DNA from 3 places in the Pleomorphomonas sp. T1.2MG-36 genome. Region 3 is predicted to be linked to each of the others. Evidence: predicted binding sites of a transcription regulator. Region 3 holds the regulator's gene; each other region holds the start of a gene.
What was found. The regulator LexA, encoded in region 3, represses DNA repair genes until DNA is damaged. The targets are predictions, from matches to a motif close to TGTTCNNNNTGTGTTCNG.
Positions count from the first base shown of each region.

Region 1: QQZ18_RS18270 (Y-family DNA polymerase) is a predicted target of LexA. The motif match lies at 3,103-3,120, and genes of this name have one in related genera.
Region 2: ruvC (crossover junction endodeoxyribonuclease RuvC) is a predicted target of LexA. The motif match lies at 5,967-5,984, and genes of this name have one in related genera.

Region 1 is NZ_CATNLY010000045.1:133,304-141,277, reverse strand. It holds gene QQZ18_RS18285 (AIPR family protein) at 1-895, shown strand, start outside; gene QQZ18_RS18280 (thermonuclease family protein) at 903-1,433, shown strand; gene QQZ18_RS18275 (hypothetical protein) at 1,554-1,811, opposite strand; gene QQZ18_RS18270 (Y-family DNA polymerase) at 1,811-3,079, opposite strand; gene dcm (DNA (cytosine-5-)-methyltransferase) at 3,380-4,690, opposite strand; gene QQZ18_RS18260 (hypothetical protein) at 5,086-7,122, shown strand.
Region 2 is NZ_CATNLY010000051.1:60,003-67,976, forward strand. It holds gene QQZ18_RS19505 (DUF4164 domain-containing protein) at 1-210, shown strand, start outside; gene QQZ18_RS19510 (cell division protein ZapA) at 215-568, shown strand; gene QQZ18_RS19515 (hypothetical protein) at 783-974, shown strand; RNA gene ssrS (6S RNA) at 1,131-1,288, shown strand; gene QQZ18_RS19525 (5-formyltetrahydrofolate cyclo-ligase) at 1,392-1,937, shown strand; gene QQZ18_RS19530 (TIGR00282 family metallophosphoesterase) at 2,071-2,889, shown strand; gene QQZ18_RS19535 (YebC/PmpR family DNA-binding transcriptional regulator) at 3,021-3,767, shown strand; gene QQZ18_RS19540 (GFA family protein) at 3,985-4,443, shown strand; gene QQZ18_RS19545 (alkene reductase) at 4,628-5,692, shown strand; gene ruvC (crossover junction endodeoxyribonuclease RuvC) at 6,003-6,518, shown strand; gene ruvA (Holliday junction branch migration protein RuvA) at 6,539-7,156, shown strand; gene QQZ18_RS19560 (SDR family NAD(P)-dependent oxidoreductase) at 7,208-7,974, shown strand, end outside.
Region 3 is NZ_CATNLY010000001.1:563,889-571,862, reverse strand. It holds gene QQZ18_RS02760 (peptidylprolyl isomerase) at 1-148, shown strand, start outside; gene QQZ18_RS02755 (peptidylprolyl isomerase) at 224-691, shown strand; gene QQZ18_RS02750 (DUF817 domain-containing protein) at 746-1,660, shown strand; gene QQZ18_RS02745 (inorganic phosphate transporter) at 1,633-2,637, opposite strand; gene QQZ18_RS02740 (DUF47 domain-containing protein) at 2,634-3,275, opposite strand; gene QQZ18_RS02735 (HD-GYP domain-containing protein) at 3,423-4,757, opposite strand; gene queA (tRNA preQ1(34) S-adenosylmethionine ribosyltransferase-isomerase QueA) at 4,890-5,978, shown strand; gene lexA (transcriptional repressor LexA) at 6,078-6,791, opposite strand; gene QQZ18_RS02720 (helix-turn-helix domain-containing protein) at 7,157-7,777, opposite strand.

The DNA.
Region 1 (7,974 bases), on a different contig from region 3:
TGACAGCAAGTGGTTCTACGAGCGCTCGCGTGGGCAGTTCATCAATGCTCGTAGCAAGCTGACAACACCACAACAGAAGAAATTCGATCTGGAGTACCCGAAGGCGCAATTCGTCAGCAAGACCGATCTGGCCAAGTTCGAGTTTTCCGCGACCGGGATGCCATATCTTGTGTCTAGGGGCGCGCAGAAGAACTTTGCCGAATTCGCGAAGGCCATCGGTGAAGCCTGGTCGAAGAGTGACACGAAGTATGACGAACTCTGGTTCAGGCGCCTGATTGCAAAGGCAATCATATTCCGACAGCTTGAGGCAGATATACCGAAGCAGCCTTGGTACGAAGGCGGTTATCGCGCCAACATAGTTACCTATGCCATGGCTAAGGTGTTTCACGACGCCGAAAGCGAAAAGGAGGTGCTGGACCTCGATTCCATCTGGCGCCGCCAAGCGGTTTCCGAGCCTTTAGCCCGTGCGCTGATGGTTGCCGCGGAAGCAGCTCACGATGCGATTACCCATCCTCCGGCCGGCATTCGCAACATGTCCGAATGGGCCAAGCAGCAAGCTTGCTGGAATGGTCTGAAATCCAGACATCTCGATTACGACGACGATTTTGACAGTTGTCGCGCGCTGATCGACGCCACGAAGGCGGCAAAGCGTGAAGCTCATGCGGCGAAGAGTCTGACAGACGGCATCAATGCCCAGACAGAAGTCGTTACGCTCGGCGCGGACCACTGGAATCGCGTACTTGAATGGGGGCGTCTCAAGAAGCGTTTGACGCCGAAGGACATGCAGATTCTACAAGTCTGCGCCTCAATGCCTCGTCAACTTCCAACGGATGGTCAATCGAAGCACGCGCTTGGGCTGCTAGGCCGTCTACGTGACTTAGGCTTCCCGAGTTGACGCGTCGATGGGCATTTCGTTGCCTGGGAGTAAGGGAGCGCCTATGCGGCTGATAAGAGCATGGCTGCCGACTTGTTGCATCATTGGCACGCTGTTCCTCGCAGCAAACGCCACATCGGCTGAAATCATCGGACGCGCTTCTACAGTCGATGGCGATACGATCGAAATTCACGGCGCGCGCATTCGCTTGGATGGCGTAGACGCACCAGAGAGTTATCAGATTTGTTTGGCTAATTCGGGTAGGACCTATCGTTGCGGACAAGCTAGCGCCAGTGAGTTAGCCGCTTTCATGGCTTCAGCGCAGCCCGTATCCTGCCTACCGACGGGCCGCAGCTATGACAGGATCGTTGCGATATGTCGCCGTGCTGATGGCGTTGAAATCAACCAATGGCTCGTCGCCAGTGGCTACGCGGTCGACTGGCCGAAATATAGTCAGGGTCGTTACGCCGACGTGGAGCGAAGTGCACGTAACAGCCGGCTGGGAATCTGGAGCGGTAGCTTCCAGATGCCATGCTCGGTGCGTAGGACTAAATGTTAATCTTCGAAACCATAGAGCTAATGCGAGACTGAGACGCGATCAGATTTGCGCACCGCCTCATGGCATCGTCCTTCACCCGCCAGTGGTTCTGGAATAGAGTCTGACCGCAGTCGCACTAATCTAGGCCATCCCACCCACAAAACCGCTCAGTTCGTCCGTCCGAACGAACACAATCCGAACCGGGCCACCGCAGCCTCGCGCCCAACACTTCTCGGTGGCCTGGACTTCATCAATGTAATCCTGCTCACGTCCTGTCAAAGTCGCTTTGTAGAGATAATGCACATGACCGCATTGCCGGCAGGTGCACTCAAGTTTTTGCGTATCTGCCAGATCTTGAACCTGGATTTGGGTTTGCCATCCGGTCTTTGTCTTCACCATCACCAAAAGTCCTCGGAACTTGGAACACGCGTGTAGCTGATCTTTCCACCGGCGTTGCCATTCTTGGGGGGCTTCCACGGACCGAGGCTCACAACGGTCGCTGAATATTTTGCGTTTAACTCGTCGATCGCGATGGTCGCGGCTTCCCATCGCCGACGTTGTTCATCGTCTGCCAAGAGAAAATCTAGCTGCCTTTCATTTGATGGCGAAAGGTCCAAAAGCGTCACGCCGACGCGAAAGATCGACACACGTTCCGGGTGGTCGGCGTCAAAGTACTGCCAGAGCAGCTTCAGCCCAGACAGAATGGCCTGATCATCGTTGACGACGGGCAACACAAGCTGCTTGAACCAAGACTTATCTTGTAAGGCGAGCCAGAGCCAAAGGGCACTCGCATAATAGCCGTCCCTTCGAAGACGGCGGGCAGCTTTGACCAACAACAGACGTGAGATCTCCTTTGCGTCCGACCTAGTGCGAGATCCCGGAGAGAGCACCCTGCCGTGCCCAAACATCCCCCTTTGGCTCGATGGAGCTTGAACATCGTAGCCATGCAGCGCGTACCACATTCGCTCGCCGACCACTGAATGCCAGATCCGACGCATGTGCTTCGGTTGGAGGTTATAGAGATCCTCCACGGAGTAGACGGCCATTGCTCGAAGTTTCTGAGCAAGGCGAGAGCCAACGCCAGGGATGTCGTCTAGGGCGACTCTAAACAATGGCGCCGGCATGTCGCGCGGATGCCAAGTTGCGAGGCCATCGCCGTATTTGCCCCCACTCCATTTGCTCGCCTTGCAAGCCATCTTCGCCAACTGCCTGTTGGCTGCAAAGCCGACGCTGCATGTGATCCAGGGTGTGACGTGATCGCTGATTGCCGCCTTAATTCGGTGCGCAAGAGCTTCTGGATCACGCCTAGCATCTTCGTCCAAGACGCAAGTGAGCTCGTCAATGGATTTAGCCGTGTCGATCGGTACGATAGTCTCAATCTCGCTCAGGAGAACATTGTGCGCACGACGATAAAGGTCCGGTTTTTGCGGCACCGCGACGAGATCAGCGCATCGGCTCATGGCGTCCCGGACTGACATCATGCCCTTAATGCCGGCTTCCTTGGCTTCCCTCGAAACTGCAATAAGCATGGCCCTGTCGCCGCCATTCTCATATGGAACCACCCCTACTGGGCGCCCACGAAGGCGCTTGTCCGCCGATTGCTCCACCGAAGCGAAAAAACCGTCGAAATCCAGGTAGAGCCTTTCTGGTTCGGTTGGTCGCCTCATTTCCCGCACTCTCGGTCGATATTTGTTCGTGTTATGTTCCGATGAAGAAATGACGTCAATCCTGACAAACGTGAGTCAGTTGCCAACATGAGTCAGGAAGTGATCTGGTATCTGAGTGGCTTTCATGTTGCGCACTGGTACAACCCCCGAGCTCCTATTTTTTAAGGACACGGCCATTACTAGGTTTGAAACGCCACTTCACTAGAGGAGATGACTAGAGCATAGTGATCTTTAGAAGGAAGCCGCACATTGTGTAGTTTTTCCGTCTCGTAGTGACGGGGCCGATCGCAGAACGAGCAATCAAACTTGCCTATGGTGGCCTCTAGGCGCTTTTCTTCTAACGGGTTCTTCTTTCTTAGAGGCTTTCCAATCAGCGTGCATCCGCAGCGCTGCACGCAGATCCGACCGCGTCGACGGCGACAAATCCGCGAAACCATTGGCTTCTTCCAGTGCCCGCAGTTCCTCGCCGATGTCGGCGTAAAGACGTCCGCCGAGAAGGCGCCGCGCCCGTCCGAGCGCGTGACGTCGGTTCCTCAGTACCTGCCCCCCCACACCTTGAGCCTTGAGCCAATCCGAGAATCCATCGGCGGTCGCTGGGACGCTTTCTCCCCTGTGTCGTGCGAGTATCACTCTTCCGATGGCCTCCGCCAGCGCAACTGGGACGGCATTTGCGATCATCTGATCGATATCCCGGACACGCCGAGCGGGACTCCAATCCCAGTCCTTGGGGAATCCCTGCAAAAGCGACGTCTGCTGCTGACTGAGATGCGGTACTTGGCTCACTGGCACGAGATCCAACCGCGAAGGATTCAACAGATATCCAGGCGCGGGCGGCTCACGTGATGTTCGCACCAGAGCTGGCGCCGGCTCGTCGATTGACCTTACGCCCCGACCGCCGCCGAACGGGCGCACGAATATGTATTGCTGGTCGCTCACCCCTGAGCTTTGCGATGCAGTCCGTGGCGCGCGACCAGGTACATCCGTCGGCCAATCAGCAGTGCACCCATATCGACTAGGGTGGATGTCGATCTGTCCTCCGATGTCTTCACCGAGGATGTCGCGGATTGTAGTTTGGCGGGCTTGTCGTGCAGCATCGATTTCCGCAGCGAGGAATCCATCAGCTTCATCACGCCGTCCGACGACGATCAGCCGTTTCCGGGTTTGAGCTACTCCGTACCACGAAGCATCGACGACGATTTCCGTGATTCCATATCCCGCCCGTTTCAAAATTTCCCGCGATCGCGCCCACGTCAGGGACTTCTGCGCACGGGCGACATTCTCCATCAGACACCATTGGGGTCTCACCACCGCGACTGTCATCGCGAATGCGGTCATTAGTTCGGCGCGCTCACCTTCGACACGTAACCCAGCGGTCGAGAAATCTTGGCATGGCGGACCACCAGTGATGAGGATAGGCCGCAGATCCATGACCATGGGTGCGACGGCGACGACGTCCCGGATGTCAGCGTGGCGAACATGGTCGCCAATATTCCTGCGGTAGATCTCGATGGCCGCATCCCAGCTATCAATAGCCCCGACGATCTCCATTCCAGCCCGCATCGAGCCTAGCGACAGTCCTCCGGCACCGCAAAAAAGATCGACAACACGCACGCCAGTATCCCAAATCCCAGTTTATTGAAGGAAATCGTAGCGGATCGGCGTAACGAAAAAGTTCATGACGAATTGTCCCCTCCACCGGGTGCAGAATGTCCCGTCCACTCGCCTTGCGGCTCCCTCCCTCTTTATGCTGCCCTTTTAACCGTCGGCGGGGCCGCGAACGGCCTCCCGGAAGTCCGGTCGGCTTGTACGCTGCTGATTTCATTGAAGATGTTTGTTTCGGATGCGGAACGGCTCCGTCGGCGGCTTGACGCTGAAACCGCGCGGTGGGTCCAATAATAACAAGACCCCCGGTCTTCGCGCTTCGCAGGCGCTCGCGGGGGTCATGTCAAGGACAGGATCATGATCAGCCCGTTCCGCATAGTCGTCAAGACCGCCGCCGATAGCAGGTGATCCCGTCGCTGGGATACGCACCCAGCCAGACGGCGCCCTTCTCTACCCAAACTTGTCAACAAATTTGGCCCCGTCCTGTTCGCACATGGACGGATGGTGCGGCAGGTTCCATCGGCACGGGGACTGTCGATTTCATCGGTGTTGCCGATGCCGCCCGCTTGAAAAAGGCTGACTGTCGCCGCGCCCGCCGCCAAAATGTTCGTCTTGTGCAAGAGGCCGAAAGGGCTATCCGGGAACCTCTCATCCGTGAGGCGGCGCGCGAGTTGCTTGCATCGGGAGCGGCGGACTCGATCTCGGAAGCTTGGCATCTCGCCAGCTACGATCTCCTAAAAGCCGATCTCGCCGCCGAAGCCCGTCGCAAGCTTCCGATGGCGACGGATGAGGGCATCCGACGCCGCGTAAATAAGGAACTCGATATCCGCGACGCGTTAAGGGATCGCCGCGAGGCCGTCGTTGACCGCCTAACGGAGGGCTACCGTTGGCCGGGCGGCGAGGACCCCGCCACGAGGCGGGAGCGGTCGGCATTCGTCTATCAGGGTCTTCGGAGCGACGAGCATCCGCTTCTAAAATTATTCGCTAGCTGCCTGCCGAAGGCTCGCCCCGGCAAGCGCGATGCGGATGAAACAGAGTTAAAACAATCGCTTATGGTCGGTACCAAGGAATTCACGCGGGCCGTCGGAAGCAAGTTGTTGGGGCTCGACCAAGTCTACGTCGAGGGACAGAAAAGTGTGAGGGGCTTCATCCGGATCGATTGCGATCGTGTTTTTGCATCATGGGATGGGATGCGCCTCACCCTGATCGACGCGTTCGAGTCCGTGGATTTGCTACCTCATCTCGTCGTCGGGGATGAGCTATTGGACGGCAGAATCGTCCGGCCGCATTTCATTTGGTTGCTACCCGAGAAGTCCAGAATTCGATTTGATTCCAAGGCATTACCGGGTCCTCAGCGCCTTTATCATGCGGTGGCCCGCGCGCTGACGGCCGCTTGCATACCTGTCGGCGGCGATGTCGGTGGTTTGAGCAATTCCATGCGCGTCAAGAATCCATTGTCGCCGCATTGGTCGGTTGCCGTCCTGAATTCGCGTGATCCATTGTGTCTGTCCGATCTTATGGTGCTGCTTGAACCTTGGCTTGGCGAGGACGAGACTGCCATGGCCGAACGGCAAACGGCCGTTCGCGGCGCGGCGGTCGGCATCGATCAATGCCAGAGCAACGCTTTTTTCAAAGAGGCAACGGCGGCCTGTTGGTCCCTCGCTCGCCAGTGGATCGCCGAGGGAGACAAACGGGGCGCGCTGACAGGCGACGACCTCGCACAAGCGTTTGCCACCGCGCTAGGGCACGATGCTCGCCACGCAATGACAAACGTCCCGCCACGCAAAGCAATGGGGATGCTGCACTCCGTTTGCCGTTGGGCAGCGCTTCATTTCGATCCGTCTGCACGCCGTCGGACGGCAAACCCGGGAGTTCTCAGGGGGACCCTTGGTGGCCTATCGCTCCACGACCGCCAGGCTGCGGGTGGTCGGCATGCGGCAGGCACTCGTCGGGATGCCTCGCTCAACGCGATACGGGAGGCCGTGGCCGCCCTTCGTGCCGAGGGCGCGGAGATCACCAAGGCGGCCGTTGCACGTCGTGCAGGCATTGCTTATCGCACGGTTCTCCGACATTTCGAGGCGGCGATGTCCGACGTTAGCGAGGTTTCCGAGGCCTGTAAGACCACCGTGACAGACGGTCTTAGAAAAATAGCAGGCCTTTTCACGGCTCGCTCCTCATCCCATCACACCACAGCGCTGGATGAGGGTTCAGCTAGTCACGATGCTCCGGAGGCTGTCTCGATACCCACGGTTCTTCCGTTCCACACTGACTCGGATCGATCGCCGCCGTCGTCTCATGCTGTCCGTCAGTCATTGGACGACGGAGAGTACGAAGAGGATGTCGTCTCGTTGATCGAACATGAATTGTGGTTGTCGTCAGTGGACGGTAGTCCATCCGAACCGCCCCAGTGGGACGACGACTCGTGGTCCGTTGCCGCCTAGCCACTCAATCCGCAACGCCGAGGCCCGACCCTGTCGGACCAAGGCGGAGAACCGAAGTCGCCCCGCGTGGCGGCGTGAGGTCCCCAGGGGGACCGCAGCCGGACCGTAGGGCCGGAGGGGGATTGGAATCCTGCCCCCTTTTCCCGTCATAGCTGTAAATTCGTTCGTTTCTGCCATCACACCCTTTTGACGCGATTCTAAAACGGCCCTGCGAGGCCGCCAGAGGCCTTCGGCAAGTCGGACTGTATGATTCCCTACCCCAAAAAGTCCGCTCAGGTTTCCCTCGTCGCGCCCATCGTCGATGCTCCAGCGCTTCCGGAAGAGTCTTTTGCCTCTTCCGGATCGGCTTCGCCGACCACGCCTCACGCATAGACGACGGGACCCTACTCCTCGGTGACCGCCGGGGCGGCGGCTTGCACACGCGCCGTTGGCGCTGGGTCCACCCCCATGTGAGGGCAGGACCTAGGGCAAGCCTATGCCGCCACCCCGGCCGTCAACCCGTCGCTGGCTCCTGGCGCAACGAATTCGGACGCCTTAATTCCGTGAGGCACGAAATTCCTAAATCAGCGCCGTTCCGAACTCGCAGCTCGAAAATCAGCTCTAGTCCCCACTCCATGGCGAAACAAACAAAAAAACAGACGAAATAAATGAAATACTGAATTCGTTACGTGCGCAATAAAAAATATAAATTACCGGAATCAGCGATGAAATATGCCGAGAAGACGTATTCAATATTCCTTTCTCGATTGAAGCAGAAATAACGTCCGGAAGTCTGTTAGTTATCGAGATAATGTAGCAATATCTTAACTAACAATTTGTCTCTCAATAGGTATTGATACCGATAGATAGTTC
Region 2 (7,974 bases), on a different contig from region 3:
GTGGAGCGGCGGCTAGCCGGCGAGCGCACCATTTCCGGTCTCGAGGACGAGTTGTTCCGTCTCGGGGAGGATCGGTCGCGTCTGGCCGGCGACCTCGACGACGCACTGGCCAAGGCCGGTCGCCTCGAGGACGCCAATCGCGAAGTGTCGCGCCGCCTTGTCGCCGCCATGGAGTCGATCCGCTCCGTTCTCGATACCCACGGAGGCTGATCTCTTGAGCCAGGTGACGGTGACGATTGCCGGCAAGACCTACCGCATGGCCTGCGACGACGGCCAGGAGGAGCATCTCTACGGGCTCGCCAGCCGTCTCGACGCTATCATCAACGAGATCCGTGGCGTGTTCGGGGAAATCGGCGACCAGCGGCTGACCGTGATGAGCGCCATCACCGTGCTCGACCAGCTGTCGGAGACCGAACGGCGCCTCAAGGGGCTTGAGGCAGAGGTGCGCTCGTTGCGCGAGAGCCGCGACGCGCTGCTCGAACGACAGGGCGAGGTGGAGCGCCGCCTTGCCGAGAAGGTGGTCGAGGTCGCCGCCCGCATCGAGGCCGCTGCCGAAAAGATGGTATGAGCGGAAGTCTGCGGCCCGACCTATCGCCGGGGGGATATCGGCTTTCGTCTACTGGTGGCAGAGACGAAATAGAGGCACCCTATTCATTGGAATGGCTTGGCATTTCCCCCGGGGCTCCATGCAGATGATGCAGGGCTGATGCGGCGAAAGCACCGTTGCCTCGCTACGGATAATTCCATATATGGGGCGCGACAGGATTTTTCGGAGGACTTTCATGGCCAGTCACGAGTCGGCAGCAGAAGATCGGGGCATCAGCGCCTGGAAGATGCTGGTGGCGATGGTCGTGCTCCTCCTGGTCGGCATCGGAGCGGTGGCGCTGTTCGGCTACCCCGCTCTCATCGTGATTGCCCTGGCGGGAACGGCCGCAGCACTCATCATGCTGGTGGCCATCTCCGCCGGTCGGTAACGGCTACTGCGATCCGCGCAGCGACTGGGGCGGTGGGCTTTCCTGCCGCCCCTTCTTTTTGCCCGAAGCTATCTTGTTGCCCGAAGCTATCTTGACGTTTTTTGTCGACGTTAGGCTCTTTGCCGGATCGCCGGTCTCGCCTATATAGGGGAGGTGGCGTAGCTGCGCTTCTCGTTAGGAATCAATATCCCCGGGGCCTTAATGATCCTGAAGGGAGCTGTCCCCGCCCAAACCCCTGGGTTTGGGCACACGGCGCCCACCTACGTTGTAGGTTTCCCGGGATCACACTTCCGACGGTCGTTCGCGGGCGCCACACCCTCTTTTCGACCGGCTTCGGCTTTTCAGAGTTCCCGGAGGCGTGCCATTCCCATCGATGCCGATCCTCCCCGTGCTCTCGTCGTCACCGAGAAGGCGCGCGTGCGCGGTCTGGCGCTCACCCGCCGTGACGGGCTCGACGCCGTGGAACGGGCGAGCGGATCGGCGGCCATCGTCGCGTCCGTGCTGGCCCTCGATCTCGCGCCGGGCGCGTCCGTTTCCGCCTTTTTGCCGATCCTGAGCGAAGTCGACCTCACAAAGGCCATCGCCGGACTGGACGGGCGGGGCCATCCGGTCGGCTTGCCGGTGATGGTGGAAAGCGGCCTCGTGTTCCGCCGCGTCCGGCCCGGCGACAGGCTGGTGCCGCTCGGCTTCGGCACGCGCGGCCCAGGCCCCGACGCTCCGGAAATCCTGCCGGACGTTCTGCTGATGCCGCTCACCGCCTTCGACCGCGAGGGTGGGCGCGTCGGCTACGGGCGTGGCTATTACGACCGCGCCGTCGCAGGTTTGCGTGCCGCCGGCCGTTTTCCCCGCTTGATCGGCATTGCCTTCTCGGTGCAGGAAGTGGCGGCGGTGCCCATGGAGCCCCATGACGCGCCGCTCGACATGATCGTCACCGAGCGGGACGTCTTCCGCTTCGCTCCGTGAACGCTAGAGCGCGTCCGGCGAACTTTGGTTCGCCAACGTGCTCTATCTCTTTATTCGTACGCAACTCCGGACGCAAAACCGGTTCCCACTTTTGCTGGAGTTGCTCTAGAGGGCCTGGGGAGTACGCCGGACGATGCGACTGCTGTTCGTGGGTGATGTGGTCGGCCGATCAGGCCGCAATGCCATTTCCGACATCCTGCCCGGTCTCATCGCCGACTACGGCCTCGATCTGGTGGTGGTCAACGGCGAGAACGCCGCCGGCGGCTTCGGCATCACCGAGGAGATCTGCCAGGACTTCCTCGACGCCGGCGCCGACGTGGTGACCACGGGCAACCACGCCTGGGACCAGCGCGAGGCGCTGGTGTTCATCGAACGCCAGCCGCAGCTTCTCCGCCCGGCCAACTATCCGCCGGGAACGCCGGGGCGCGGCGCCACCGTGGCCATCGCCCGCAATGGCGCGCGGGTTCTGGTGGTCAACGTCATGGGTCGCGTCTACATGGATGCGCTCGACGATCCCTTCGCCGCCGCCGACCGCGAGCTCAACGCCTGCCCGCTCGGCAGCATGGTCGATGCCGTGGTGGTGGACATGCACGCCGAGGCGACCAGCGAGAAGCAGGCGATGGGCCATTATCTCGACGGCCGGGCCTCGCTGGTGGTCGGTACCCACACTCACGTGCCGACGGCCGATTACCAGATCTTCGACGGCGGCACGGCCTACCTGTCCGACGCCGGCATGACCGGCGACTACGACAGCGTGCTCGGCATGGAGAAGGACGAGCCGGTCAACCGCTTCCTGCGCAAGATCCCAACGGCCCGCTTCCAGCCGGCGCTGGGCGAGCCGACGCTGTGCGGCGTCGCCGTGGAGGTGAACGATTCCACCGGTCTCGCCGAGGCGATCGAGCCGGTCAGGATCGGCGGCCGTCTTGCCGAGGCACTCCCGACGTTTTGGTAGGAGCCCCGGCTGGATTTAGGGCCAACAAACGCCTATAAGGCGGCCCATTCGTGGATATGTGCCGTGATCGATGGTCCCGGGAGGCGTGTGCATGCGCCCCGCGCCCTTTCGCGGTTCTCTCAGGAGGCACTATGGCCGGTCATTCACAGTTCAAGAATATCATGCACCGCAAGGGCGCTCAGGACGCCAAGCGGTCGAAGATCTTCGCGAAGCTCGCCCGCGAAGTCACGGTGGCGGCCAAGATCGGCGGCCTGGATCCGGCGATGAACGCCCGTCTGCGTCTCGCCATCCTCAACGCCCGCGCCGAGAACATGCCCAAGGACAACATCGACCGGGCGATCAAGAAGGCGGCCGGCGCCGACACGGCCAATTTCGACGAAGTGCGCTACGAGGGCTACGGCCCGGGTGGCACCGCCGTCATCGTCGAAGCGCTGACCGACAATCGCAACCGCACCGCCTCGGTCGTCCGCTCGATCTTCACCAAGGCCGGTGGCGCGCTGGGCGAAACCGGTACGGTCGGCTTCATGTTCGATCGCCTGGGCGAGGTCAGCTATCCGCTCAGCGTCGGCTCCAACGACGCCGTACTGGAGGCCGCCATCGAGGCCGGCGCCGACGATGTCGAGTCCGACGAGGAAGGCCATTTCATCTACTTTGCCTTCGAATCGATGGGCGAAGTGACCAAGGCGCTGGAAGCCACGCTCGGCGCCGCCGCGTCGATCAAGTCGATCTGGAAGCCGAAGACCATGTCGAACCTCGACGAGGAAAAGGCGACGAGCCTGATGAAGATGGTCGATCTGCTGGAAGACGACGACGACGTGCAGAACGTCTACACCAACATGGAAATCTCCGACGAAGTGGCGGCCAAGCTCGCCGGCTGACGCCGATTTCGTTTCCTAGAGCAGCTCCAGCAAAAGTGGGTGCCGGTTTTGCGTCCGGAGCTGCGTCTCAATAACGAGATAGAGTTTTCTGGCGAACCGGAGTTCGCCGGAAAAGCTCTGGGTTTGCGCCCGCCGTCGCCTTCGGGATGACGGCGGGCGTTTTCTTTCCGGCCGCGACGGTGCCGGCGCCGTGCTATTCTGCCGCCGGAGGTGCGAGATGAGCGAAGACGGTCATTCCGGCGGTTGCCAGTGCGGACGGGTGCGTTTCCGGGTCGACGGGCCGCTCGGGCGCGCCAGCATCTGCCATTGCCGCATGTGCCAGAAGGCCTTCGGCTCGTTCTTCGGCCCGCTGGTGTCGGCGCCGAACGATCGCCTCGCCTGGACGCGCGGCGAGCCCTCGTGGTTCCAGAGCTCCAACAAGGTGCGGCGCGGCTTCTGCAACCACTGCGGCACGCCGCTCGCCTACGACTGGGGCGGGCCGGCGCTGGAGCTTTCCATCGGCGCGCTGGACGATCCCGAATCCGTGCCGCCAGTGCTGCAGGTCGGGCTCGAGCATCGGATGAGCTGGTTTGCCCGTCTCGCCGACCTGCCGACGCGGACGGCCGAGGAGCAGGAAAAGGTCGGCCGCTTCCAGGCGGACATCGTCTCCTACCAGCATCCCGACCGGGACACCTGACGCGGAGCGCGCGGTGCCGGCCGTGCCGTCAAGTCTTTGATAAACGGTCATCTTTTCGATATCACGGAAATGTTCACGGCGGAGGGCTAGGCAGCCGGCGCGGCGGTCACTAGAAAAAGCGTGCATATACCCCTACTTTTTGTCGGTCCCCTCTCTGCCCCAGCATCTCCGCCAGGAGCCTTTCATGCCCACACTCTTCGACCCCGTGCGCCTCGGCGCTCTCGAACTCCGCAATCGCATCGTCATGGCGCCGTTGACGCGGGCGCGCGCCACCGCCGACCGCATCCCCACCGACGTGATGCGCGAGTATTACGAGCAGCGGGCGTCGGCCGGCCTCATCCTCACCGAGGCGACTATCGTCACGCCCAAGGGCGCCGGCTATGCCGCGACGCCCGGCATCTACTCCGACGCCCAGGTCGAGGCCTGGAAGCCGATCACCGAGGCGGTGCACCGCAAGGGCGGCAAGATCGTCATGCAGCTCTGGCACGTCGGCCGCATCTCCGATCCGTCGCTGCTCGACGGCGACCTGCCGGTGGCGCCGAGCGCCCTCCAGCCGGCCGGCCACGTCAGCCTGCTCCGGCCGATGCGCCCCTATCCGACGCCACGCGCCCTCGACATCGACGAGTTGCCCGGCATCATCGAGGCCTATCGCAAGGGCGCGGAAAACGCCCGCGAGGCTGGCTTCGACGGCGTCGAGATCCATGGTGCCAACGGCTACCTGCTCGACCAGTTCCTGCAGGACGGGACCAACAAGCGTACCGACGCCTACGGCGGCCCGGTCGAGAATCGCGCCCGGCTGATGCTGGAGGCGGTGGATGCGGCCGTCGGCGTCTGGGGCGCCAGCCGCGTCGGCCTGCACCTCGCCCCGCGCGGCGACAGCCATGACATGAGCGACAGCGACCCGAAGGCCACATTCGGCTATGTCGCCCGCGAAGCCGGCAAGCGCGGCCTCGCCTTCATCTTCACCCGCGAGCACCTTGGCGACGATCGCCTGACGCCGCACCTCAAGGAACAGTTCGGCGGTGCGTTCATCGCCAACGAGGGCTTCACCTTCGATCAGGCGATGGCGGAAGTCGCCGCCGGGCGGGCCGACGCGGTCGCCTGGGGCAAGGAGTTCATCGCCAACCCCGATCTCGTCGAGCGCTTCCGGGCCGGCTCGGTTCGCAACCCGCTGGTGCCCGAGACCATCTATGCCGAGGGGGCGCTCGGCTACACCGATTATCCGGCGCTCGAAACCGTCCCGGCCTGAGGGCTGCCCAATCGGCTGTCATGAAAGCGCCCCGCGGCGAGACCGTCGCGGGGCGTTTGTCGTGTTCGGCGAGGCCGGTCAGGCGTCCTCCGCCTCGCGCCGGGATTGCCGCCGACGATCGCCCTTTCCATGTCCAGACCGTCGGGTTGCAGGATCGTCGAGGTCTTGCGGCGGAGAGCGGCAAGCTCGAAGGCGGGGCGGCGGCGTTCGGTCCAGGGTTGGTGCGGTCGGGTCACGCTTCGATCGGAGGCTGGCTGGGCGGTGCGTCTTCCGTCTGTACAAACCATGAACGCATGGATAGCGTGGCGCCATGACCACTGTCACGCGAATCATCGGCATCGACCCCGGGCTCCGCCATACGGGCTGGGGCGTCATCGACAGCCTCGGCAACTCCGTACGCTTCGTCGCCTCCGGCTCGGTCAACTCCGACGGCGATCTCGACCTCGCGTCGCGGCTCGTTCAGATCCACGATGGGCTCGATGCGGTGCTGCACCAGTACCAGCCGGACGAGGCGGCCATCGAGCAGACCTTCGTCAACAAGGATGCCGGCGCGACGCTGAAGCTCGGCCAGGCGCGTGGCGTCGCGCTTTTGGTGCCGGCCCGGCGCGGCCTGCCGGTCGCCGAATACGCGCCCAACGCGGTGAAGAAGGCGATCGTCGGCGCGGGGCACGCGGAGAAGGGGCAGATCCGCGTCATGGTCAAGGTGCTGATGCCGAAGGCGACTTTCGAGAGCGATGACGCGGCCGACGCGCTGGCCATCGCGTTGACGCATGCCCATCATCGGAGTTCGGTGGTGGGGCGGCTCGCCAAGCTGGCGGCCGGGTGACGAGCGGAGGGCAGGGCAGCATGATCGGCAAGCTCAAGGGCGTGGTGGACAGCTTCGGCGACGACTGGATGATCCTCGACGTTCACGGCGTTGGCTATCAGGTCTATTGCTCGTCGCGGACCTTGCAGCGCCTGCCCAAGGCCGGCGAGGCGGCGACGCTCGCCATCGAGACCATGGTCCGCGAGGACATGATCCGCCTCTACGGCTTTTCCAACGACATCGAGCGCGAGTGGTTTCGCCTGCTGATGACGGTGCAGGGCGTCGGCGCCAAGGTGGCGCTCGCCGTGCTGTCGGTGCTCGATCCCGGCCAGCTCGCCACCGCCATCGCCATGCGCGACCTGACGGCCATCTCGCGGGCGCCGGGCGTCGGCAAGCGCGTGGCCGAGCGCATCGCCACCGAACTCAAGGACAAGGCGCCGGCCTTCGCCGATGCCGACCCGTCGGTGATCCGCGTCGCCGTCGACGTCGCCGAGGCGCGCGTCTCCGGCCCGGTGGCCGAGGCGGTGTCGGCGCTGGTCAACCTCGGCTATGCGCAGTTGCAGGCCGCCGCCGCCGTTCAGGCCGCGGCCAAGTCGATCGGCAGCGAGGCGACCACCACCCAACTGATCCGCCAGGGTCTCAAGGAACTGGCGCGCTGACCCAATGGCGGCGGTCGCCGCTTTCAGTCTACGGACAACCAGGAGGCCATCATGGCCGATGACATCATCACAACGGGCAAGGTCGCGGTGATCACCGGAGCGGCGCGCGGCATCGGCCGGGCGGCGGCGCTGCGGCTCGCCCAAAAGGGCATGAAGCTGGTTCTGGCCGACGTCGTCGGCGGCGAACTGGCCGCCACCGCCTCGGCGGCCAAGGCGGCCGGCAGTCCCGACACCATTGCCGTGCCGACCGACGTCGGCGATGCCTCGGCGGTGGAAGCGCTGGCCGCTGCCGCCTTCGAACGCTTCGGCTGTGTCGACCTCCTGATGAACAATGCCGCCATCGGCGAAGGCGGCGGCGTGCTCGAAAATCCCGACAATTGGCGCAAGCTGATGGACGTCAATTTCTGGGGTGTCGTCAACGGCGTCCAGGCCTTCGTGCCGCGCATGATCGAGGGCGGCAGGCCTGGCTACGTCGTCAACACCGGCTCCAAGCAGGGCATCACCACGCCGCCGGGCAATGCCGCCTACAACACGTCGAAGGCGGCGGTGAAGGTGGTGACCGAGCAACTCGCCCACGAGCTGCGCAGCCGTGGCAGCCGGCTCAGCGCCCACCTGCTGATCCCAGGCTGGACGTTCACCGGCTTGACGGCGTCCGATCCCGCGGCCGAAAAGCCAGCCGGCGCCTGGCATGCGGTGGAGGTGGTGGACTTCATGCTGGCAGGGCTCGCCAAGGGCGATTTCTACATTCTCTGCCCGGACAACGAGACGCCGCGCCGCCTCGACGAGAAGCGCATGGCCTGGGCGATCGGCGACGTCAT
Region 3 (7,974 bases):
CGATGACGGCGGCTTCCTCGACGGCCAGTACACCGTCTGGGGGCAGGTAACCGACGGCATGGACGTGGTCGACAAGATCAATCGCGGTGAACCCCCGGCCGATCCCGACAAGATCGTCAAGGCGCGTCTCGCTTCCAATCCCAACTGATCGATCGTACTTCCCGTCCGTCCGTGCTAAGAGCGCTGCCGGCAAACAGACCGAAAGGAGGCCCGCGTGGCCGATATCAAGGATCCCGAGAACACCCTCGTCATGGAAACCAGCAAGGGCACCGTCGTCATCGAGATGCGGCCGGATCTTGCGCCCAACCATGTGGCCCATATCAAGAAGCTGGTACGCGAGAAGTTCTACGATGGCATCGTGTTCCATCGGGTGATCGAGGGCTTCATGGCTCAGACCGGTTGCCCGCACGGCACCGGTACCGGCGGTTCGAAGTATCCCGACCTCAATCAGGAGTTCAATGCCGAGCCGCACGTGCGCGGCACGGTGTCCATGGCTCGCGCCATGAACCCCAACTCCGCCAACTCGCAGTTCTTCATCTGCTTCGACGACGCCCGCTTCCTGGACAAGCAGTACACGGTGTGGGGCAAGGTCATCGAGGGCATGGAGAACGTCGACAAGATCAAGCGTGGCGAACCCGTGCGCGATCCCGACAAGATCATTTCGGTCGTCGTGGCGGCCGACGCGGCCTGACGCCTGCTCATTTCGAGTTTGCGCCGACGGAGAGACCTCTTCGTCGGCGTTTTTATGTCGGAGGCAGCCATTCTTCCTGCGTCGGAGCACGCAACCGGCCCACTGCTGGAGCCGCTTCGTCTGGCCTTGAGGCGCCTTCTGGCGCGTCTGCCGTTACCGATCGCGGAGTTTGTGCTGTTCGGCCTGAAGCAGGCTTGGGCCTGCCTGTTCGGCGGGGTGATGCTGGCGGCGCTGATCGCCACGAAATATCTCTGGTCGGCGGAGTGGCCGATCCATCGCTACGATGCCCTTTTTGCCTTTGCGCTGACGGTCCAGATTCTGATGCTGGCATTTCGCCTCGAGAGCCTTTCCGAGGTGAAGGTCATCACCGTCTACCATGTCGTCGGCACCGCCATGGAGATCTTCAAGGTCCATATGGGATCATGGAACTATCCCGAGCCGGCCGAGGTGGCCATGGCCGGCGTTCCGTTGTTTTCGGGCTTCATGTACGGTTCGGTCGGCAGCTACATGGCGCGTGCGATCCGGGTTTTCGACATGCGCTTCACCCGTTTCCCGCCGCTCTCCCTGACCATTGCCCTCGCGCTGGCAATCTATGCCAACTTCTTTGGGCATCACTTCTTTTTCGATACCCGCTGGTTTCTGTTCGCGGCAACGCTGCTTCTCTACGGGCGGGTGAGGATCTACTACACGGTCGATCGGACACCGCGCTGGATGCCGCTCGTTGTCGCCGCCGTTCTGACCAGCTTCTTCATGTGGGTGGCCGAGAACGTAGGAACCTTCACCGGCACCTGGCTCTATCCCGGACAGCGGGCCTGGCACCTCGTGTCGCTCGGCAAGATGGGATCGTGGTACCTGCTGCTGTTCGTCAGCTTCACCCTGGTCACGCTTGTTTTGCCACCCCGTCCGCCGGACGCGCGGCGGACGGAGGAGGCCGATGCCGATCAGACGAACAGGTCGACCAGCCAGTAGGAGCAGGCAGCGATGGCGGCGCCGGCCGGCATCGTGATGATCCAGGCGATGACGATGTTGCCGGCGATGCCCCAACGGACGGCCGACACGCGACGGGCGGCGCCGACGCCGACGATGGCGCCGGTGATCGTGTGGGTCGTCGACACGGGGATGCCGAAATGCGTGGCGATGAACAGCGTGATGGCGCCGCCGGTTTCGGCGCAGAAGCCCTGCATCGGGTTCAGGCGGGTGATCTTCGAGCCCATGGTGTGTACGATGCGCCAGCCGCCCATCAGCGTTCCGAGCGCCATGGCCGACTGGCAGGCGATCACCACCCAGAACGGCACGTAGAACTCGCCGCCGAGATAGCCCTGCGAGTAGAGCAGCACGGCGATGATGCCCATGGTCTTCTGCGCGTCGTTACCGCCGTGGCCCAGGGAGTAGAGCGAGGCGGAAACGAACTGCAGGTGCCGGAAGGTTTTGTCGACGGCAAAGGGCGTCCGTTTGACGAAGGTCCAGGACACGGCCAGCACCAGCATCAACGCAAGGAAGAAGCCGAAGGCCGGCGACAGGAAAATGGCGCCCGCCGTCTTGAGAAGCCCCCCCCAGACGATCGCGCTGAAGCCGGTCTTGGCAAGGCCGGCGCCGACGAGTCCGCCGACGAGGGCGTGCGAAGACGACGAAGGAATGCCGGCCAGCCAGGTGACGACATTCCAGATGATCGCTCCCATCAGCGCTGCGAACACAACGTGCGGCGTGACGATCGACGGGTCGATGATGCCCTTGCCCAGCGTCGTTGCGACATGCAGGCCGAAGAACAGGAAGGCGATGAAGTTGAAGAACGCCGCCCAGAACACGGCGTACTGCGGTCTGAGCACGCGGGTCGACACGATGGTGGCGATCGAGTTGGCGGCATCGTGCAGGCCGTTCAGGAAGTCGAACAGCAGCGCGATGCCGATCAGGCCGACCAGCAGCGGAAGGGCCAGCGTCTCCATCAGACGTTCTCGATCACGATGCCGCTGATTTCCTTGGCAACATCCTCGAAGCGGTCGAGCACCTTCTCGAGCTCGCCATAGATCTTGCTGCCGATGATGTAGCCCATGGCGTTACCGGTGCCGTGGCGGCGGTAGAGGTCCTTGAGGCCGTTGTCATGCAGAAAGTCGGAATGGCCTTCGACCCTCGTCACCTCTTCCGACAATGCCGTCAGACGCGGGGCATTGGAGCCGACGTTCTTCAGGAGCGGGATGGCCTCGGAGACCAGCTTGGACGCTTGCACGATGTCGAGGCCCATGTCGCGCATGCCTGGATCGAAGGCGTGCTGCTCGAACAGCAGGATCGTCTTTACCACGCGATGCATGGTGTCGATGGTGTCGTCCATCGACTGTATGAGATCCTTGATGTCGTTGCGGTCGAACGGCGTGATGAAGCTCCGCCGGACAGCCAGAAGCACTTCACGGGTAATGCCGTCGGCCTTGTCTTCCAGGGCGACGATCTCGGCGATGCGGGCATCGCGATCATCGCCGGACAGAAGGGCGTTGAGCGAGTGGGCGGCGCTGACGACGGTTTCGGAGTGCTGGGCGAACAGATCGAAGAATTGCTCTTCGTGCGGGAGGAGCTTGCGGAACCACTCGAGCATGGTCGGTCCTTGTTTTCTGGACTTTTCGGCACGCGGTTTAGCTGATGACTCTTTCCGGCGCTAGTCGCAGTTCCCCAAAAGGTCGTTTTTTAGGCGGATATCCTTTCAGCCCTGCGTGCGAGGACGGGCAGGGCTGCATTCTTTAGCTCAGTCGGACGAGCAATTGGCAACAATATTCGAAAAAGCCCTTAGAAGCGTCGGGTCCAGCTTGCCGTCCATCGTCTGGAGGATTGCGTAAGCCTGTCTTGCCGTCTTCGGTTCCTTGTAGCTTCGTCGCTCGATCAGGGCGGCGAAGATGTCGCAAATGGTGATGATCCGCGTGAGGTCGGAGATCTCGCGGCGGCCGATGCCCCGGGGATAGCCCGTTCCGTCGAGATACTCGTGGTGATCTCGCGCGACCTCCGCGATCTCGGCGGCGATTGCGTCGCTGCCGGCAAGGATCTCGTGGCCGGCTTTGGCATGGCTCTCCATGGTCGCCCGTTCCATTTGATCCAGCGCGCCCGGCTTGTCGAGGATGGCGAGCGGTATGTGTACCTTTCCGACGTCGTGAAAATGAGCGGCTTCGAACAGGCGGCGCTGGTCGCCCCCGGAGAAGCCAAGCCCCCGTGCGAACAGCATGGCGACAGCCGAAACCAGGCTGCAATGCTGGGCCGTTCCGTCGTGGTACCGTTGAATGACCGACAGCCAGCCGGCGGCGCCGGTGCTGTCCAGCAGGGCCTCGAAATGACCGAAAGCGCGCCTTGCTTCGCCGACGGCGGCGCCGAGATTGCCGGTCCGGATATGTTCGAACAGCTTGCCCGAGCCATCCTCGATCGCCATGCCGGCGGCCGTGCTTTGCGCCGAGTGCCACCGACGAGCGGCAAACATCGGCAGTGCCTCGGCTATGAAGTCGGCGAGACGCTCCGGGGAGGGGAGCGACTTGACGATGAATGGAAATCCGGCGCCATCCAGCGCGGTCAGCGTGCGAAAGCCAATCCTGGTGCCGAACAGGATCGTTCGTTCCAGTTGCCTCATCCATGGGCCGGTCAGCACCCGGTTGAGAAAATCGGGCGCGAAAGCCTCACCGGCGATCAGCGTGAGCGCCCCACCGTCCTGCCCGTCGCTGTCAACGCCCCCGGAGAGTGCGAATCCCAGCTCCGAAACCATCGTTGCCGTCGTCGCATGGAGTGCGTGACTCTCGGAGACGATGTGGATGGAAACGGGGTGGCGTTCCTGGAGGCTTCGGGGTGTGCCGCCCAGCCGTCCATTCGAGGCTACCATGGAAGAGGTGACAACGTTGTCAGCCTCTGGCGGAGAAAATCGCGTGTTGTCCACGATCCGGGAGCTCCAAGGTGAGGCATCAGAATGGGGTGCGTTGCGGACCGGTTCGAGGCCTGTCACGAATGTTGGACGGGTTCTAACATGCGGGCCGGGCGCCGTTAAGAAGCCTACGGGGACGAGTGCGAAGCGTCGTAAAATTCTAGATAAAGTGGATCTATCCAAAACGTTTCGACGGACCATCCTTCGGGCGGGCAACCACTCGGACGCATCTCTGGGGCTCTGATCCGGGTAATCGATCGGATCGCGCTGTTGGTTGACCGTTGCCTTTCGCGATGGCCGTGCCTATGCAGGGTCATGCAAGTTTCAGCCTTCGATTTCGATCTGCCACCCGAGCGAATTGCCCTTCGCCCCGCCGTTCCGCGCGACGCATCGCGCCTTCTCGTGGTGAAGCCGGGTGAACCTCTCGAGGATCGGCATGCGCGCGATCTTGCCGATCTTCTGCGGCCGGGCGACGCGTTGGTGTTCAACGACACCAAGGTCATCCCAGCCCAGCTCGAGGGGCGTCGCGATCGCGAGGGGGGCGAGCCCGTTCGTCTGTCGGCCACGTTGCACATGCGTGAGGCTCCCGATCGCTGGCGGGCGTTCGTCAAAGGTGCGCGCAAGCTGCGTGCGGGCGACCGCGTGGTGTTCTCCGGCTCCCATCCGGACGCATCTCCTCTAGGCGCGGTCGTTGCGGAGAAGGGCGGGGACGGAGAGGTTACCCTGGCCTTCGATCGCTCCGGACCGGATCTCGACTTGGCGCTGATAACGGTCGGCCACATTCCATTACCGCCCTATATCGCCGCGCGCCGGGCCGAGGATGAGCATGATCGGGCGGACTACCAGACCGTCTATGCGCGTGAGAGCGGGGCGGTCGCCGCGCCGACGGCCGGGCTGCATTTCACCCCGGAGCTTCTAGATCGTCTCACGGCACGCGGCATCGACCGGCATTTCGTGACGCTGCATGTCGGCGCCGGCACCTTCCTTCCCATGAAGGTGGACGATACCGAGGACCACAAGATGCATGCCGAAATCGGTCACGTCTCGGCGGAGACCGCAGACGCGCTCAATGCCGTTCGCGAGCGCGGGGGCAGGGTGGTGGCCGTCGGCACGACCTCGCTGCGCCTGCTGGAGAGCGCGGCCGGCGAAGATGGACAGGTCAAACCGTTTGCCGGAGCGACCGACATCTTCATCACGCCGGGATATCGCTTTCGCGCTGTCGATCTGCTGATGACGAACTTTCATCTGCCGAAATCGACGCTGTTCATGCTGGTGTCGGCGTTCTCCGGTCTAGAGACCATGCGCGCCGCCTACGCCCACGCCATTGCCGACGGTTACCGGTTCTATTCCTACGGAGACACGTCGCTGCTGCACCCGTCGCAGGAAAGCCGGTTGCTCAAGTAGGCAGATGGGCGCGCAACTCAGCAGGGGGATTCGACGACCTCTTCAGTCGTCGACGGCGGGCGCGGTTGCCTGCGCCAGTCCCCTACCATCAGCGAACGGTCAATAGCGACGCATCAGTGCCACGAGACGGCCCTGGATGCGCACGCGATCGGGTCCGAAAATGCGCGTCTCATAGGCTGGATTGGCGGCTTCAAGGGCCACGGAGGCGCCCTTGCGCCTCAGCCGCTTCAGCGTGGCTTCTTCATCGTCCACCAGCGCCACAATAATGTCGCCGGAGTCCGCTGTGTCGGACTTCTTGATGACGACGGTATCGCCATCGAGGATGCCGGCCTCGATCATCGAGTCGCCACGAACCTCAAGGGCGTAGTGCTCGCCGCCGGTCACAAGATCGATCGGTACATGCAGGATATGCGACTGGTTCTGTATGGCGGCGATCGGCACACCGGCGGCGATGCGCCCCATGACCGGCACGGGCACGGTGTCGCGACTGTCGAGCGCGGGCGAGGCGGCGCTGGCCGGCGGAGCCTTGCGGCCGCCGTCGCCTTCGATCACCGCCGGCGCAAAGCCCTTGCGGGCGCGGCCGATCCCCGGCTGCATGGTTTCGGGCAGCTTGATGACTTCGAGTGCCCGCGCTCGGTTTGGCAGGCGGCGGATGAAGCCGCGCTCTTCGAGGGCCGTGATGAGACGGTGGATGCCGGATTTCGACTTGAGATCCAGCGCGTCCTTCATCTCGTCGAAGGATGGCGGCACGCCCGACTCTTTCAGACGCTCATGAATGAACATCAGGAGTTCGAGCTGTTTGCGCGTGAGCATCGTCTGGTCCCCGCTGGTCGGCCGGCGCATCGGTTGCGCCGAAACGCGATTCGGTACAAATCACGAACAGAGTTAACATGTTCCGTGTGTGTTCCGCAATGGGGATTGCCGGTCGGGGTTCCGGCGAGGCCGGAAAAGCAAGGAAAATGGACGCGCAATAAATAAATGTCGTTGGACTCCGATAATTAAATGTCGGAGTTTGGAGATAAGCGATTGATTTTATTTATGAATTCGGGTCCGCAATTGGTAACCATTCGAAACCCTATACCAAACTCCGACACGTATTTATTAAGTGTTTGTTTTTGCAATTGTTATTGGTAAACCACCGGTGAGCGACGGAACCTTGGTTGAGCGGTGTTGTAACCCTATTTGTCACCGCCTTCAGTGGCGGCTTCTTCCCGAGCGCGCTTCTCTTCCCAAAAAGTGACCCAATACGAAAAGTCTGGATCAAAACCTTCCTGGAAGTATCGCCTCTTTAGAACATCCTCAAGCTGTTCTACGTATCCCATTCCCCAAAAAACGGGTGCTCCCGAGAATTCAACCTCAGTTTGTATTGCTTCTTTTGCCTTTTTCAGGATGTATTCGACAATATCGAGACCATTATCATAGATATATACCAATCGGAAAAGAGAAATAAGGGCTATCTCGTCATCTGATATTTGAAATCGTGGAATGAACCCTGGTCGTTTTTGTGATTTCTCCATTATTAGTTGATTTATGTCTCTTTTGTATTCTTCAAATGGAGTTATTGTGTTTCCGAATAAAATGTACGGCGCTGATTTGCCTGAGACCTCACTGATCTTGCGTAGAACAATATCATTGGGCAATCGCCGTCCCGCTTCATAGTTGGTCAGCGCCGAACGTGTGACGCCAATCATTGCTGCGAAGACCTCCTGGGTGGTCTCGCCTCTCGCCTCGCGAATGCGGGTTCCGATTGCGCGCAATGTTTCAGTATCGAAAATTTTGCGGTTTGGTTGACTTGACATGACACATTACCGTGACATTATGATTCCATGTTTCGATAATGAAGCATGGATTATAGAAAATGCCAAATGCCACGGCCCTAGTCATGTCGCAGATGGAGCGAGAGGGCGTCTCGCTTGCCGAGTGGGCGCGTTTGCGCGGCTACAACGTACGAACCGTGAGAGCGGTAGCCCCAGCTTCCATCCGCACCGATCGCGGG